DNA from 3 places in the Pseudoalteromonas sp. MM1 genome. Region 2 is predicted to be linked to each of the others. Evidence: predicted binding sites of a transcription regulator. Region 2 holds the regulator's gene; each other region holds the start of a gene.
The links. The regulator sigma-54, encoded in region 2, starts transcription at its own class of promoters, with help from an activator protein. The targets are predictions, from matches to a motif close to GTTGGCACGNNNNTNGNNT.
Positions count from the first base shown of each region.

Region 1: the regulator sigma-54 is predicted to act here: its motif matches at 1,736-1,754, upstream of QUE46_RS03265 (DUF1328 domain-containing protein).
Region 3: the regulator sigma-54 is predicted to act here: its motif matches at 3,436-3,454, upstream of dps (DNA starvation/stationary phase protection protein Dps).

Region 1 is NZ_AP027922.1:729,446-735,176, forward strand. It holds gene QUE46_RS03245 (aspartate kinase) at 1-323, shown strand, start outside; gene csrA (carbon storage regulator CsrA) at 413-604, shown strand; gene QUE46_RS03255 (YcxB family protein) at 655-1,122, opposite strand; gene QUE46_RS03260 (hypothetical protein) at 1,279-1,470, opposite strand; gene QUE46_RS03265 (DUF1328 domain-containing protein) at 1,523-1,696, opposite strand; gene QUE46_RS03270 (OadG family protein) at 2,224-2,469, shown strand; gene oadA (sodium-extruding oxaloacetate decarboxylase subunit alpha) at 2,479-4,257, shown strand; gene QUE46_RS03280 (sodium ion-translocating decarboxylase subunit beta) at 4,269-5,399, shown strand; gene QUE46_RS03285 (aldo/keto reductase family oxidoreductase) at 5,538-5,731, shown strand, end outside.
Region 2 is NZ_AP027922.1:3,128,458-3,134,188, forward strand. It holds gene QUE46_RS14085 (KpsF/GutQ family sugar-phosphate isomerase) at 1-750, shown strand, start outside; gene kdsC (3-deoxy-manno-octulosonate-8-phosphatase KdsC) at 751-1,302, shown strand; gene lptC (LPS export ABC transporter periplasmic protein LptC) at 1,299-1,853, shown strand; gene lptA (lipopolysaccharide transport periplasmic protein LptA) at 1,843-2,391, shown strand; gene lptB (LPS export ABC transporter ATP-binding protein) at 2,388-3,113, shown strand; gene QUE46_RS14110 (RNA polymerase factor sigma-54) at 3,183-4,682, shown strand; gene hpf (ribosome hibernation promoting factor) at 4,710-4,997, shown strand; gene ptsN (PTS IIA-like nitrogen regulatory protein PtsN) at 5,002-5,454, shown strand; gene rapZ (RNase adapter RapZ) at 5,474-5,731, shown strand, end outside.
Region 3 is NZ_AP027922.1:3,013,698-3,019,428, reverse strand. It holds gene QUE46_RS13560 (hypothetical protein) at 1-1,033, opposite strand, end outside; gene QUE46_RS13555 (alkaline phosphatase PhoX) at 1,240-2,607, shown strand; gene dps (DNA starvation/stationary phase protection protein Dps) at 2,857-3,372, opposite strand; gene QUE46_RS13545 (nucleoside-binding protein) at 3,985-4,764, shown strand; gene QUE46_RS13540 (DUF2189 domain-containing protein) at 4,832-5,611, opposite strand.

The sequences.
Region 1 (5,731 bases), 1.3 Mb from region 2:
ACTTTGAAAAAATAGACTATGCTTTTACTGTGCATTCAAATGACTATTTGCAAGCACACGATTTACTCACTCAACAACAGGTAAATCTGCAGGCTGATAGCATTTCTAGTGATACAACAGTTGCAAAAGTGTCGGCTGTTGGTATAGGAATGAAGTCTCACAGCGGTGTAGCGCATCAATTTTTTGATGCATTGGCGCAAGAAGGCATACACATAGTTTTAGTATCGACGTCTGAAATCAAGGTATCGGTTTTAATAGACGAGAAGTATTTAGAACTAGCAGTAAGAGCGTTACACTCAGAATTTTTAACAGAAAATGGATAGTTTGGGAGTTTTTACTTACTTTTCAATCAATTTTTCATTAAAATGGTCAAGCGGAATCTTATAATTTATTGGAACATGGGAGCAAGAGAATGCTAATACTAACTCGTAGAGTAGGTGAAACCCTAATGATTGGTGACGAAGTAACTGTTACTGTATTAGGTGTTAAAGGAAATCAAGTTCGAATTGGTGTTAACGCACCTAAAGACGTTTCAGTGCATCGTGAAGAGATTTACATGCGTATACAAGCTGAAAAGTCTAACCCTAATCCGGGCAATGCTTAATCAACACGTATACTTAGCTGAGTAATGCACTTAGCTATACCAAAAGCCACTCACTGAGTGGCTTTTTTGTTTATAAAGTCGCGCATCTCTTCGGTTAATACACTGCTAGAAATATATTGCATACCTTTATTATGGTGCACTAAGTAGCCACGGTTGGTTTTTATAATATGGGTTATTTCTGCCCACTTAAATGTATGGCTTTTATAGTGGTTCTCGGTGCTAATAGCGTCATCGGTAAACGAAAGAGTAACCGTTGATCCCGAAGCACGGCTAAGCATTTGGCGCGTAACCCACCAAGGCCTGCGGTAATAAAAGGCAACGCATTCTAATACACCCAGCATTATTAAAAATGTACCTAGGTAATGATCGTCCATAGCGTAAATACTAATTAAACCTAAGCACACCAGTAATGCCAGCAAAAAGTATTTTGGCTTTGCTGCTTTACTGTAAGAGTGGGACTCGTCAAAGCATTCGTAGTAGTAGGGTTTATCAAGTGTGTAAGTGGTGGTGAGTGCCATAATTGCTAATAAGTAATGGTTTTCGCTATTTTAACAAGCTAGCGTAAAAATCACACCCGTTAATGTAGGCTATGCATTATAAGCGTTAGAGGCCACTTTTTTATAAGCACACAAAAAAACGGCTTATTAAAAGCCGTTTTTACGTTACCAAACAGATTAACAGTTAGTTTCTTCTGCGTTAACCCCTTCTTTTACATTTTCACATGCATCTTCAACAGAGTTTTGCACGTCAGTTACTGCTTCATCAATACGCTCACCTGCTTCTTCTCCATGGTTGTCTTCACAACCCATCATAAAGAAACCTGCAAATACGGCGATTAGTGCTGCTTTTAAAGTTGTTGAGTTCATAATGTAATTCCTTGTATATGTTGATTGTTTAGTGTTTTAAGTATGTTAGTAGCTACCTAGGCGATTTACCGCGCAGCGCACCTGAAACTAAAGAAATCACTAAAAGTACTAAAAAGATAAAGAATATAATTTTTGCTATACCAGCTGCGGCACCTGCGATACCACCAAAACCTAACACTGCAGCGATTAAAGCAATAACTAAAAATGTAATTGTCCAGCGTAACATTGTTTTCTCCTTGGTTATTAAATTCGTTCGAGAGTAATAATGCTAGTTGCGTGCCAGAGTTTAATTTTATTAATTTTCAATACGTTATGGTTTTTTGAGCGGAAGTTGTAAATTTAGAATTGGTAAGTTTTACGTTTAACGATGTAACTTATTCACACTATTGTAAAGAGAGTAAAAAATAAATATTTTTTGTGCATTTCTTTATTAGCCTTGGTAAGACCAATTTACATTTTGACCCAAACTGATTTTTTACCTGCCGTTTAACTTACTATTTTTTATGGTTTTTAAGTTTTTTTGAGTTTAACCATATAACCTTTGCCTATAACGGTTATTTTTATCATCTATATCTAAGCCAATTTAACCCTGTATTAGCTATGTTAACTATTGTGACTGTATGTTAGTTTAATTTTAATTGGTTTTACCAATTGACAGATAGTAGACAAAGTTAAAAGTTTTGTTATTATTCGGTGAATAATTATTTAAATAAAGCGGTTTTTTATACCGCTATATAGTGCAGGGGGAGAAAAATGGATATAGGAGCTGTACTCACAACCGCAGGTAGCTTGATGCTTACGGGCATGGTGGGCGTGTTTGTATTTCTTTCAATATTGATTGGTGCTGTGTCACTCATGTCTAACTTGGTTGCTCGTTTTGACGAGGCTGAAGTTGCAATACCGGTTAAATCACCATCTTTAAAATCTCAAGGTGTGCCTAACGAGCACATCGCTGCTATTAGTGCTGCCATTGCTCAGTACAAATCAAATAATAAATAAGAGGCACACATGGCTAAATTAAAATTAACAGAACTTGTTTTACGCGATGCTCATCAGTCACTACTTGCAACCCGTATGCGCTTAGATGACATGCTACCTATTGCTAGCAAACTTGATGATGCCGGTTATTGGTCTATTGAGTCGTGGGGCGGCGCTACGTTTGACTCGTGTATTCGTTATTTAGGTGAAGACCCTTGGGAGCGTATTCGTGCCCTTAAAAAAGCAATGCCCAATACTAAACAGCAAATGCTATTACGCGGGCAAAATTTATTGGGTTACCGTCACTATGCCGATGACGTGGTAGAAAAGTTTGTAGAGCGTGCCCATAAAAATGGTGTAGATGTATTTCGTATTTTTGATGCCATGAATGATGTACGTAATTTAGAAACTGCAATTAAAGCGGCTGTAAAAGTAGGTGCCCACGCGCAAGGCACTATTTCTTATACGGTAAGCCCAGTGCACACCCTTGAGATGTGGTTAACTCTTGCTAAACAGCTTGAAGATTTAGGTTGTCACTCAATTTGTATTAAAGATATGGCAGGCTTATTAAAACCATACGATGCAGAGCAACTTATTAAAGGCCTAAAAGAAACCGTCTCTATCCCTATTGCTATGCAGTGTCATGCAACCACTGGCTTAAGTACAGCGACATATCAAAAAGCCATAGATGCAGGTATTGATATGCTTGATACCGCTATCTCTTCAATGAGTATGACTTACGGTCATTCAGCTACAGAAACCATTGTAGCGATTGTTGAAGGCACGGCTCGCGATACCGAACTTGATTTAAATCAGCTAGAAGAAATAGCCGCTTATTTTAGAGATGTACGTAAAAAGTACGCTGCCTTTGAGGGGAGCCTTAAAGGTGTTGATGGCCGTATTTTACTCGCGCAGGTGCCAGGTGGCATGTTAACCAACATGGAAAACCAACTTAAAGAGCAAGGCGCAGCAGATAAGCTAAATGAAGTATTACTTGAAATTCCGCGCGTGCGTGAAGATTTAGGTTTTATCCCGCTAGTTACTCCAACATCGCAAATTGTAGGTACTCAAGCGGTATTAAATGTGCTAACGGGTGAGCGTTATAAAACAATTACCAAAGAAACCGCCGGTGTTTTAAAAGGCGAGTATGGTTTAACACCCGCACCTATGAACAAAGAGCTGCAAGAGCGAGTGCTTGATGGTCAGGATGTAATTACATGTCGCCCTGCAGATAACATAGCCCCAGAGCTTGCGTCGCTTGAAGCTGAGCTACAAAAAGAAGCGCAAGAACAAGGTTTAACACTTGCTGATGAACAAATAGATGACGTGCTTACTTATGCGCTATTCCCACAAGTTGGCCTTAAATTTATTAAAAACCGTAACAACCCCGATGCCTTTGAAGCCGTGCCAAGCGCTGATGACTCAAACGCCAAGCCAGCTGCCAAACCTGCAAGTAACAAAGGGGTTAGCGCTGAGCAATACAGCGTTAAAGTTGACGGAAAAGTTTACGATGTTGTGGTTGCGCAAGGTGGTGAGCTTAAAGAGGTTGTGCTTAAAGATTCTGAGCATTTACCGCAATCAGCATCGGTTGCCTCAGGTGAAACACTAAATGCACCACTGGCAGGTAATATTTTTAAAGTCAAAGTAAAAGCAGGCCAAGCCGTAAATGAAGGCGATGTGGTTGTGATTATGGAAGCGATGAAAATGGAGACCGAAGTTCGTGCAATGCACTCAGGCACTGTTGCCGAAGTTTTAGTATCTGAAGGTGATGCTGTGACAACGGGCGACGCAATTATAGCGATGGCGTAGGAGTAGCTTTAATGGAAGGTCTTTTAAACCTTTGGCATGCTACCGGCATTGCTAACTTTACGTTTCCTGGCTTGATAATGATTGCTGTAGGCTGTTTATTATTGTTTTTAGCAATATCTAAAAACTTTGAGCCACTGCTTTTATTGCCAATTGGCTTTGGCGCGATATTAACTAATATTCCTGTTGCAGGGCTCTCAGAGCCTGGTGGGCTTTTGTACTCAGTTTACTATGTGGGTATTGATACCGGTATTTTTCCGCTATTAATATTTATGGGGGTTGGCGCGCTGACTGACTTTAGTGCGCTAATAGCAAATCCTCGCATGTTGTTACTAGGGGCGGCAGCTCAGTTTGGTATTTTTGCGACCTTATTTGGCGCAATTTTACTTAACTTTATTCCGGGTTTTGAGTTTACGCTTCAAGATGCATCGGCTATTGCGATTATTGGTGGTGCTGATGGTCCAACGGCGATATTTTTAGCATCAAAGCTTGCCCCTGATTTGCTAGGTGCAATAGCCGTGGCTGCATATTCATATATGGCACTTGTGCCAATTATTCAGCCGCCAATTATGCGTGCTCTCACAACGCCAGAAGAGCGCCAAATTAAAATGCCAGAGCTGCGTAAAGTGTCTAAAAAGGAAAAAATTATTTTTCCACTTATGGTGCTTACTGCAACAGCAATGTTTTTACCCGCAGCAATACCGCTAGTAGGTATGTTTTGTTTGGGTAATTTAATGCGTGAGTCGGGTGTTGTAGATAGGCTGAGTAACAGTGCTCAAAACGAAATTATTAATATAACGACTATATTTTTAGGGTTGGCGGTTGGCTCTAAGCTTGCTGCAGATGACTTTTTAACAGTAGAAACTATTGGTATTTTAGTACTGGGTGCGCTGGCTTTTGCTATTGGTACAGCATCGGGTGTGTTTATGGCAAAAGGCCTTAACAAGCTTTCTAAAACACCTATTAACCCTTTAATTGGTGCTGCGGGTGTATCGGCAGTACCGATGGCGGCGCGTGTAGTTAACAAAGTTGGGCTTGAGAATAACCCACATAACTTTTTACTTATGCATGCTATGGGGCCAAACGTAGCTGGGGTACTAGGGAGTGCCGTAGCCGCGGGTATATTACTGGCGCTTGTTGGCTAGTATTTAGGATTTAATCCAACCGATTAGCGCAGTTTACTGCGCTTTTTTTATGCCTATAAAACAGTGCATATTAAAGTTTGTTTGCAACCGTGTTTTTGTTTACAGTGAGGGCTATGCACACTAATAAGGATAGTCACCATGCTTAACACCCCTTTGGCAAAATATTTACCTCATGTTAGTAGACTCGTTTTTGGCTGTATGGGCCTAGGCGGCGGTTGGAATAAAGACGCCATAACTAAAGAGCATTTAAAACAAACTCACGAGTGTATTGATGCAGCCATAGCTGGCGGTATTAATTTTTTTGATCACGCCGATATTTATACCTTTGGCAA
Region 2 (5,731 bases):
GTTCATCCAGGCGAAGCAAGCCATGGCGATTTAGGCATGATAACCAAAAATGACGTGGTTATGCTTATATCAAACTCGGGCGAAACCAGTGAAGTATTGAATATTATTCCTGTACTTAAACGCCTTGGCGCAAAAATAATATCGATGACGGGCAACCCGCTTTCTACTATGGCAACACTGGCAGATACGCACGTATGCATAAAAGTAGAACAAGAAGCGTGTTTATTAGGTTTAGCACCTACAGCAAGCACCACCGCTACGTTAGCAATGGGAGATGCTATGGCGGTTGCGCTTTTAGAAGCACGCGGCTTTACCGCCGATGACTTTGCACTCTCTCACCCTGGCGGCAGTTTAGGTAAGCGATTATTGCTCACTTTAAAAGACGTAATGCACAGCGGCACAAACACCCCTATTATAAGGGTAACGCAAACAATCAAAGACGCGTTAATTGAAATGTCAGCCAAAGGGCTAGGCATGACCGCTATTGTAGATAACAATCAACAACTTGCTGGCCTTTTTACCGACGGAGACTTACGCCGAATTTTAGAGCAAAAAGTCGATATACATAACACCGCTATTAGCCAAGTTATGACTAAGTCATGCACCACCGCCACGGCCGATATGCTCGCAGCAGAAGCACTAAATATAATGGAAAATAAGCGGATTAATGGTTTAATCATAGTTAATGAGCAAAACCAGCCTGTTGGCGCCTTAAATATGCAAGACCTCTTAAAAGCAGGAGTATTATAAATGCAATTTGAAGATCTCTATCAACCGCTAAGCGATGATGCCAGAGCACGCGCCAAAAAAGTAAAACTACTCATATGCGATATTGATGGTGTATTTTCTGATGGCCGAATTTACCTCGGTAACCAAGGCGAAGAATTAAAAGCATTTAATACAAAAGATGGTTTTGGCATTAAAGCACTGATCAATAGCGGTTTTGAAGTTGCGGTTATTACGGGGCGTCACTCAAAAATAGTGCAAACTCGCATGAGCAGCTTAACCGTGCAACACATTTATCAAGGCCAAGAAGACAAACTTATTGCTTATCAAGAACTCAAAAACACTTTAAAGTTAACTGATGAACAAATAGCGTATATTGGCGACGATGGCCCTGACATGCCAGTAATGGAGCGCGTTGGCTTTGCCGTTGCAGTAAACGATGCGCACCCACTTATTAAGCGCTTATCACATTACACCACGCAAATGCCTGGCGGCTTTGGGGCAGTGAGAGAGCTTACTGACTTATTAATGCTCGAAAACGGTATAGCGCTTACTACACAAGGCACAAGTTCATGAATGCAGCACGCGTTATACTCAGTGCGTTATTCATCGGCTGTATGGTCTGGCTTTGGTACCCTTATTTTACGCAAAGCAATGTAGCGCCAGATCAAGAACCAGAAGTCATTGCAAAGCCTGATTACACCGCGATAGAGCTTAAGCAAACAGCCTATGACGAGCAAGGTAAAATAAGCCATAAAGTTACAGCGGCTAAAATGGAGCTGTACCAACAACTTGGTTTTACATTTTTTGAAAAGCCTATTTTTACTTTATATAACGAAAAACAAACTTGGCGAATAAATGCTGACGAAGCAACGCTTTACGAAGATAAACAACTTATTTTAGAAGGCAACGTGGTTGCCAAAAATTTAGTTGATAACGCCATGATAGATAACATCAGTGCCGACAACATCGAAGTCGACATTAAAGCGCTAACAATGCGCTCTGAACAGCCAGTGGTTGTCACTGGGCCAAATTTAAAAATTGTCGGTAAAGGCCTTGAAGCCGATTTAAAAACCGAAGTAATAAAACTAATTAACCATACGCGAACAATATATTATGACCAATAAACTCACTAAAATACTTATTATCCCATCGCTGATGCTTGCATTTAGCGCTTCTGCTGCTGAGCCGGCTGCTCAACCGCCAGCAAACCAAATTTCTATTAGTGCAGACCGTCAAGAAGGTCAACTTAAAGAAAACGTAGGTATTTTTGAAAAAAACGTCGAAATTGTGCATGGTAATCGCAAAATTACAGCCGACCGACTCGAAGTACACAAACGTGAAAACTTAGGAGATAACAAACAACTCCTTATCGCCACTGGCAGCCCTGCCTACTTCGAAGAAAAACAAGATGATGGTACAGTAATGAGTGCCAGTGCAAACGAAGTACGTTACGACGTAGCAAAGCGTTTTTTAACACTTGTTGGGGATGCCGAAGTTGCGCAGGCCGGTCAAAAAATTAATGCTAAAAGTATTACCTACGATATGCAGCAGCAGCTTATTAGCGCAGAAAAAGACGAAAACTCAACGGATCGTGTCCACACAATATTAGTGCCAGTAGAAGCAAAAATTAAAGAAAAAACAGGTAACGAAGGTCAACCATGAGCACCTTAAAAGCAGAACTATTAGCAAAAAGCTATAAAGGCCGCCAAGTTGTAAAAAATGTAGGCCTTGAGGTAGAAGCCGGTAGCATTGTTGGCTTATTGGGGCCTAATGGCGCAGGTAAAACCACTACCTTTTACATGATTGTAGGGTTAGTACCAAGCGACAAAGGTAAAATATCTATTGATGATAACGATATTACGTTATTGCCTATGCATAGCCGTGCTCGCTTAGGCATAGGCTATTTACCACAAGAGTCATCAATATTTAGAAAGCTAACAGTTTATCAAAACCTAATGGCTATTTTAGAAACGCGTAAAGAGCTAAATAAAGCCGCGCGAGAAGAAACGCTCAATAACTTACTTGATGAATTTAGTATTCAGCACATTCGTGATAGCCAAGGTATGGCGCTTTCTGGCGGCGAACGCCGCCGTGTAGAGATTGCCAGAGCACTGGCTGCAAACCCAAAATTTATTTTATTGGATGAGCCTTTTGCTGGTGTTGATCCGATTTCAGTGTTAGATATAAAGAAAATAATTGAACATCTTAAAAACCGTGGCATTGGCGTATTAATTACCGATCACAATGTAAGAGAAACCCTTGATGTTTGTGAAAAAGCCTACATTGTTTCTCATGGGGAGCTAATTGCATCTGGCACTCCAGAACACGTATTAAATGACAAAACTGTACGCGATGTTTATTTAGGCGAGCAATTTAGGCTGTAACATTTAAGCCACACCTACAAGCATCTGCTAATATTAATTATAACAACATAAAAGGATTGTTAGAGATACATGAGGCAATCATTACAGCTGCGCATGGGCCAGCAACTTACAATGACTCCACAATTGCAACAAGCGATTCGCTTGCTGCAGCTCAGTACATTGGATCTCCAGCAAGAAATACAAGAAGCACTTGATAGCAACCCGCTATTGGAAGTAGAAGAACAGGATTACACGGAAGAGTCGGCTGGAAAAAATGAGCAAAAAGCTGATGCGGATGATATAACCGTAAGCGCATCTTCTGACGATACAACCAGCGAGTACGAGCAAGACAGTGGCGAAGCTTTAAATAAAGACACCGTTAGCGATGATATGGCAATGGATGTAACTTGGGATGAGTACATGAGCGCAGCCCCAGCTGCATCCTCAGGCCCAATGCCAGAAGATGAGTCTATTTATCAGGGCGCCTCTACTGAAACACTACATGAGTATTTAATGTGGCAGCTTCAGCTTACTCCTTTTAGCCCAACTGACGAAGCAATTGCTATAGCCATTGTAGAAGCTGTCGATGACTCGGGTATTTTAACGCTAAGTTGCGAAGAAATTTTAGAAAGCTTCAACCAAGAAAACGATGACGAAGTTGAAGTTGAACTTGATGAAATAGAAGCCGTTTTAAAGCGTATTCAGTTATTTGACCCTGTCGGTATAGCCGCGCGCAGTTTGCAAGAGTGCTTGTGTATTCAGCTAAACCAGTTTGATAAAGACACCCCTTTTATAGAACAAACTAAAATGATCTTAACCGATCACATTGATCTATTAGCGGCACGCGACTATCGTACATTAATGAAAAAGACTAAGCTTAAAGAAGACGAGCTTAAAGAGGTTATGACCCTCATACATACCCTCAACCCAAAACCTGCAGACACAATAGTAAGGGAAGAGTCTGAGTATGTAATACCGGATGTGTCGGTAAAAAAAATAAAAGGCCGCTGGGTGGTAGAACTAAACCCAGATAGCATGCCAAAAATACGCGTGAATAGTCAGTACGCGGCTATGTCACGTACCGTAAAATCAAGCGGTGATAGCCAATTTATTCGCTCTCACTTACAAGAAGCTAAATGGTTTATTAAAAGCCTTGAAAGCAGAAACGACACGCTGCTAAAAGTAACTAATTGTATTGTAAAACAGCAACAAGCATTTTTTGAACATGGCCCTGAAGCCATGAAGCCGATGGTTTTAAACGATGTTGCTGAAATGGTAGAAATGCATGAATCGACAATTTCGCGTGTAACTACGCAAAAATATATGCATACGCCACGTGGTATTTTTGAGCTTAAGTATTTTTTCTCAAGCCACGTAAGCACTGAAAATGGCGGCGAGTGTTCGTCAACCGCAATACGTGCCCTAATTAAAAAGCTAATTGCCGCGGAAAACTCTGCTAAACCATTGAGTGATAGTAAAATTGCGGATATATTAGCAGAGCAAGGAATTAAAGTAGCTAGACGCACAATAGCAAAATACCGTGAATCGCTAGCTATTCCACCGTCAAATCAGAGAAAGAGTTTGATATAAGACGTAAAAAACAAAGAGGAAATGCTTATGCAACTAAACCTAACTGGTCGTCACGTAGAAGTAACTGATTCACTTAGAGACTATGTAAATAATAAATTTGCAAAGCTAGAAAGGCACTCAGATCATATTAGTAATGTGCATGTCATTCTCGATGTAGAAAAACTCAACCAAAAAGCAGAAGCGACTATTCATGTAAGTGGCGCAGATTTATTTGCCTCAACAGAGCACCAAGATATGTATGCCGCTATAGACTCGTTGATTGACAAGCTCGATCGTCAAGTCATAAAACATAAAGAGAAGCTTGCTAGACACTAATATTATGAAATTAAGTACATTAGTATGCCAGGACTGCAGCAAAGCTGCGGTCCTTTTTAGTAGTAAAAAAAGAATTTTAGAGTTTATCAGTGAGCTGGCTCATGAAAAGCTTCCTTATTTACCACAACAAGATATTCTTAATGCACTGGCAAGCAGAGAAAAACTAGGCAGTACGGGCATAGGCCGAGGTATCGCCATTCCGCACGGTAGAATGGCTGGGGTTGAAGAGCCGCTGGCTTTAGTACTTGTTAGCGACACACCTGTTAACTTTGATGCTATTGATAACTGCCCTGTTGATATTTTTGTTGCACTCATCGTACCAGATGGTGATAACCAACAGCATCTAAAGACTCTGGCAACCATAGCTGATAAACTGAACAATAAAGAATTTTGTAAACAGCTGCGTAGTGCTAAAACCGATGCAGAGCTGTATCAAGTTATTGTTGATCAATCATAGTAAATACTAAGGGCTATAAATGGAGTTAATTATCATAAGCGGCCGCTCTGGTTCGGGTAAATCGGTTGCTTTACGCGTGGTTGAAGATTTAGGTTATTATTGCGTCGATAATATTCCGGTCAACTTACTGCCTTCCTTAGTACGTAGTGTTTCAGATAACTATGACAAAATAGCCGTTAGTATAGATGTTCGTAATATCCCAAAAGAACAAGACGAATTTAACGATATTCTTGAGTATCTTCCTGACTTTGCTAAACCTACATTATTTTATTTAGAT
Region 3 (5,731 bases), 110 kb from region 2:
TTGAGTTAAGCTCATCGCGTAGGCGTATGCTGCGATACGATATTTCGTTAGATAAATAACCACCCCCGCCGCCATTTACTGCAACACTATTTCTTAGCGCGCCGTACGAAGGCGCTTTAAAGGTTTGATCTAGCGTGGTGACTTCTCGGTTGTCGATCACTTTATATGGGCCTTTGGCGTTTTGCATGGCGCTTACTGGTAGGCTAAATTTTACAAATTCATTACCAGGCAGTGGGCGGCCATTTAACTTGGGTATAACAGGGCTTGTTTGCGTACCGCCGTAGACAATATTGGCGTTATCTGGCGCGGTTACGCTGCGGCGTTTACCTGGAAAGTGCTCTAAATCAAACTCGGTTCTGCCCATGCTTACGGTTACCACCATGTCCACGTTATTCAGTGCATAGTAGGGAGCAAGGAGGGATTCTATTATGCCTTGATCAAAGTCTTCGTAGCGTACTGGTACCATAACCGTGTTAATTTCGGCGCTAACGCCATTGTAATTAATAACTTGGCCGTCGAGTAATAATGCGGCAACACCAGATGGATTACTTTGGTTGATATTTTTGTCGAGTAAAAATGGGTCAAACCCGGTTAGAATAATTTTTTTATCACTGCCTGATGAAAAAGCTAAATCGGTGCGGCCTCGGCTGCCTTCTTCAAGCATGCTTAGCAGCGTATTTATTTGTGCGTCAGATAGCTTAACGTTAGCTGTGGTTGTACGTATTACTTTGCTTGAAAGCAAGCGCGCCCAATAAAGTGCTCGGTCGTCGTAGTTTTTAGTTTTTGCAATACGCTGTTTAGCACTTTCCCACAGCTCAAAACTATAGGTTTGCACTAAGTTTTTAGCCTCTTTAAAACTTGAAAGTGTTTTAAACTGTTGCTCAAAGGTGGTTACTTCTTTATTAAAGGCGTTTAACACTGTGGGCATAGCTGTTTGTGCTTTGCTGATGCGTTGTTCTTCAACGGTGAGTGGATTACTTAAAGCTGCGAATGAAGAGGCAATTAAGCTGGTTGCTAGTAATATTTTGATCATGATACTCCTAATTAAGCCGTTGTTGTTTGAGTAACTTACTATCCTACGATTAAACAGTGAGGGCAATTATTTAAAGTTGAATTAATTGATATTTGGTACGGATGGAATGTTACATTATTACACTTTGATGAATTTAGCAAAGCGCCGTACTTCTAGCGGGCTATTTCCATTACTATAGATTTAATAAAAAACACGGGAATAAAATAATGGTTTCTAGAAGAGAGTTTTTACTCAGTGCGGGTACGTTGGCATTTTTAGGTTTATCGCGAAGTGCAATGGGTAAAGTAGCACTGCCAAACGTAACAGCCAAACTACCTGCTTACGGCCCATTACTTGCCGATACTGATGCATTACTTGATTTACCAGAAGGGTTTACATATCAGGTGATATCTAAGCTTGGCGATAAAATGGATGATGGCCTAGATGTACCCGACAGAGCCGATGGCATGGGCTGTATTGCATTAGATAACGAACGCGTAGCCCTTATACGTAACCATGAGTTACAACCTAAACACATTGATACCGCGTCTGATTTAATTAGTAACCACAAAACCTCTTTAGCCTATGATTCGCTTGAAAATGGTGTAGCTTTGCCTGGAGGCACTAGCCATATAATTTATAACTTAAAAGAGCAAAAACGCGAGCAAGAGTATTTATCGCTGTGTGGCACAATAAGAAACTGCTCAGGTGGTGTAACGCCGTGGGGCAGTTGGCTAACCTGCGAAGAAACCGTTATGGATAAAAGCGATGGGTTGTCGCAATCTCACGGTTACATTTTTGAAGTACCTGCCAGCGCCAAAGGCTTAATTAAGCCAGAGCCATTATATGAGATGGGCCGTTTTAACCATGAAGCTGCAGCAATAGACCCAAGAACGGGTATTGTTTATTTAACTGAGGATAGAGGCGATAGTTTATTTTATCGATTTATTCCTAATCAGCGTGGTAAATTAAACCAGGGCGGCAAGCTTCAGGCTATGGTAATTAAAAACCAACCACAGTTTGATAGCCGCAATTGGGACTCATCGTCCATGCCACTACACAGCGACCTTTTAGTTGAATGGATAACGCTCACAGACCCTAAAAGCCCAAATGATGACCTACGTAAGCAAGGTTATAAAAAAGGTGCAGCCTTATTTGCACGAGGAGAGGGAATACATTGGGGTAAAAATGAGCTTTATTTTTGCTGTACTAATGGGGGCAAAAAGCAGCTAGGTCAGGTAATGAAGTACACACCTTCAAAAAACGAAGGCACTGAGTTAGAACAAAATGAGCCTGGAAAAATACAACTATTTGTAGAAAGTACAAACGAGTCGTTATACAACTTTGGTGATAATTTAACGGTAGCGCCTAACGGGCATTTAATTGTATGTGAGGATCAATACACAGACACGGTGAATAACCATTTACGCGGGGTAACACCTAAAGGAGAGGTGTATAACTTTGCTAAACTAAACGCACAAACCGAGCTCGCTGGGGCGTGTTTTTCACCTGATGGGCAAACTTTGTTTGTAAACGTATATATGCCAACTAAAACGCTTGCCATAACTGGCCCTTGGGATAGTTTTAAGCTTTAAAATGGTAAAAAACACAAACGCTTAGCATGGCTATGCTAGGCGTTTGTATTTTAACAATCCTTGTAGATTTACCAAATCCGTAGCAAGCTTTAATCATCCTTGGTGCATTTACTACATCCTTAATGTAATAAGTAACGGGTCCTTGTAGTTTGCACTTCATCCTGTACCTACTTATTTAACGTATCCTTGTAAGATTATTAGTCCTTTAACGCTTATTAACATTCCTTGTATGGCAAGGTAGGTAATAAATTAATGATTTAGTTTACCTGCAGATGATTCAATGTGTGCACGTACAAACCACTGAAATTGCTCTAAGTCGCCAAGCTGGCTGGTGATCATATCCTCAGATACTGGGTCTAATTCAGACAGCGTTCCGATGGCTTTGCGGTGGTCGGCGTTTACGCCACTGTATACTTTGTCTAATGCACCTAAATGCTCTACTACAAAGGCTTTACCTAATGAGTATTCTTCCCATGTGCGGCGATCTACAATTGACTTAGGTGTACCTTGTGGCGTACCGCCTAATGTGGCAATACGCTCTGCGATGGTGTCGGTCATTTCGCGAATAGCATCGACTTGTGGGTCTAACATTTCATGCACACCAATAAAGCTTGGGCCTACTACATTCCAGTGAATATGCTTTAAAGTAAGTTGTAAGTCTAAAAGCGCTACGAGTCGGTTATCGAGTGTTTCAATTGTTTTTTTTGCTGATTCGTTATCCATACCTGGGGCTGTAAATTCAATTGGGTGTTGTGAGTTACTCATAATGTCTCCCGTTGTGTAATTTGTTGTATGTAGCTATTGCTACCATTTAACTTGTAATACATGAAGCAAAGCCTATGCCTACCAAGCTTATTTATTTAAGTGTTTGATATTTAATGTTTTATTTTTGTTTGGGTACGTAGAGTAAAAAAAGAGAGATGTAGAATATGAATTTTATGCACTTATTTTTGTAAATTGTGCACAGTAGTAAAAAGCTGTGGCTGTTTATCGGCAAAACTCAAATTTGTTTATGTTTTAGTAAGGCATAGCTTGTGTAATACAGCTACCTAATGTGCTTAGCCATACAATTAACGCCGTTATTATATTACTTTTAAAAGCTCAGCTTAAGCCTGCATGCGCTACAACCTCTAAATAAAACACAGTAAATAAGCTAAGCAAGGGCATTTAAAATATAAAGGTGCTTATTTATTACCTACGTAATAATCAATTTAGGTGTTTTATAAAGGCCTCATGCCGCTCTTTTAATACGGTGCTACTGGGCTTTACTACTTAGATTTCAAAAAATCAGTATTTGTACTTATTTAACCTCTTTAGTTGGTGAATGCTCACTGATATACTCCCGCCGCATTTTAATTGGGGTTATGTAAATAAATCATGAATTTTTTAAAAACACTGTTTACAACATCTATACTGCTTTTGTCTCACTCAGCACTAGCAGAAAATTGGAGCGTCACACAGCTTCACACAAATTTTGGCGATGCCTTAAATCCCTTTACTGGGGAGTCGTCATTTACACGCACCTACACCATAGAGCATGCATCAGAGCACGATTTAGGTGATAACTACTTTTTTATCGATTTTTTAAACGACAGCCTTAGTGATGGTTTTCAAGATACGGGAATTTATGGCGAGTGGTACACAACACTTAGCTTATCAAAGGCTTTTGACATTCCTGTGCGTTATGGTGCAATAAAAGATACGGGTTTAGTGTTTGGTATAAACGCCGGTGAAGAGGGGTTAATGAAATACACCCCCGGTGTAAAATTGAGTTGGGATGCGCCTGGGTTTGATTTTTTAACTACCACTTTTGCAGGTTACATTGATGCTAACGGTGGGATTAAAAAAGATCAGCTAGCGAAGCAAGATGACAGTATTTTTATAGACCTTGCATGGGGTGCACCTTTTAAATTAGCGAGCCAAGCATTTTATTTTACCGGCCACGTCGAATATATTTCAGGGCGTGACGACGAACAAGGCAATAAAGTTAATGAGTGGCTACTTGCACAGCCCGCAGTGCATTGGGATGTTGGTCAAAACTTTAATTTAGAGGCCAAGCAATTAATGGTTGGGGTTGAGTGGCGTTATTGGTACAACAAACTAGGTACTAATAAAATTGAAAACCAGCCCTTTTTACATGCAATTTGGGTTTTTTAAGTTAAAAAAATAGCGCCATTTGGCGCTATTTTTAGTCAGTGTGGTTGGAACTATAAATTCTCAGTTATTACTCGTAGCCACGAGGTTTTTTGGTTTTAATAACGGCTATATAAGCATGCCAACTGGCATAGCTAAGTAATGGCATGATTACAATAAAGCCTGTAGCGCCAGTAGCAAAACCAACAGCTACCAGTATAAATATACAAATTGACCATACCACCATAGCGGCAAAGTTAGTTTTTACAGCATTCATAGAGCTTATTACAGCGGTCATAATATCTACTCGGCGCTCCATCATTATTTGTGGAGCAAAAGCAGAAAGTGCAAATACAGTCACCAGTAGTACACCTCCAATCAAGCTGCCTAACGTTAAAAACGCCGATAACTCTTCAAAGGTGGGATTGGCATGGCTAGGATATAAAGCATGCACAAGCGCAGCTAAACGCATCCAAGCAATCATGATAACCATTAGCATAATTGCAAAGCCCCATTCGCCTACCGGGTTTCTAAACATCGACTTTATAGAGTGACTAAGTGTGGGTTTATGACCTTTTTCGAGCTCCCATGCTACATCGTATAGCCCTGCCGCAAAGGCTGGACCTATTAATGCAAACGCTACGGTTGCAGGTAGTATCACTAAATATGTACCCGTAAACATTGCCCAATAGACAATAGCAACAGGAATAAGGGTAAAAATTACCCCGTAAATTAGGCTTAGTATGGGCGCACGGGTCATGTCTTTAAGTGCCAATGCTAGCCAGTGAAAAGCCGCAAATGTGTTTACCTTATTGCATTCAATGCAGCGGGCAAATTCAGAGTGTTTATTAATCGTATTTGTTGTTGGCATAACAACGCTCCTTAACAAGGTGTCACTTAAAGGTTTAGAACACATTGGCTTTATTTACAAATATTAGGGGTGAGTAAACTTGGGAATTGAATAAGTTGAGATGAATTATTTTTTATCAAT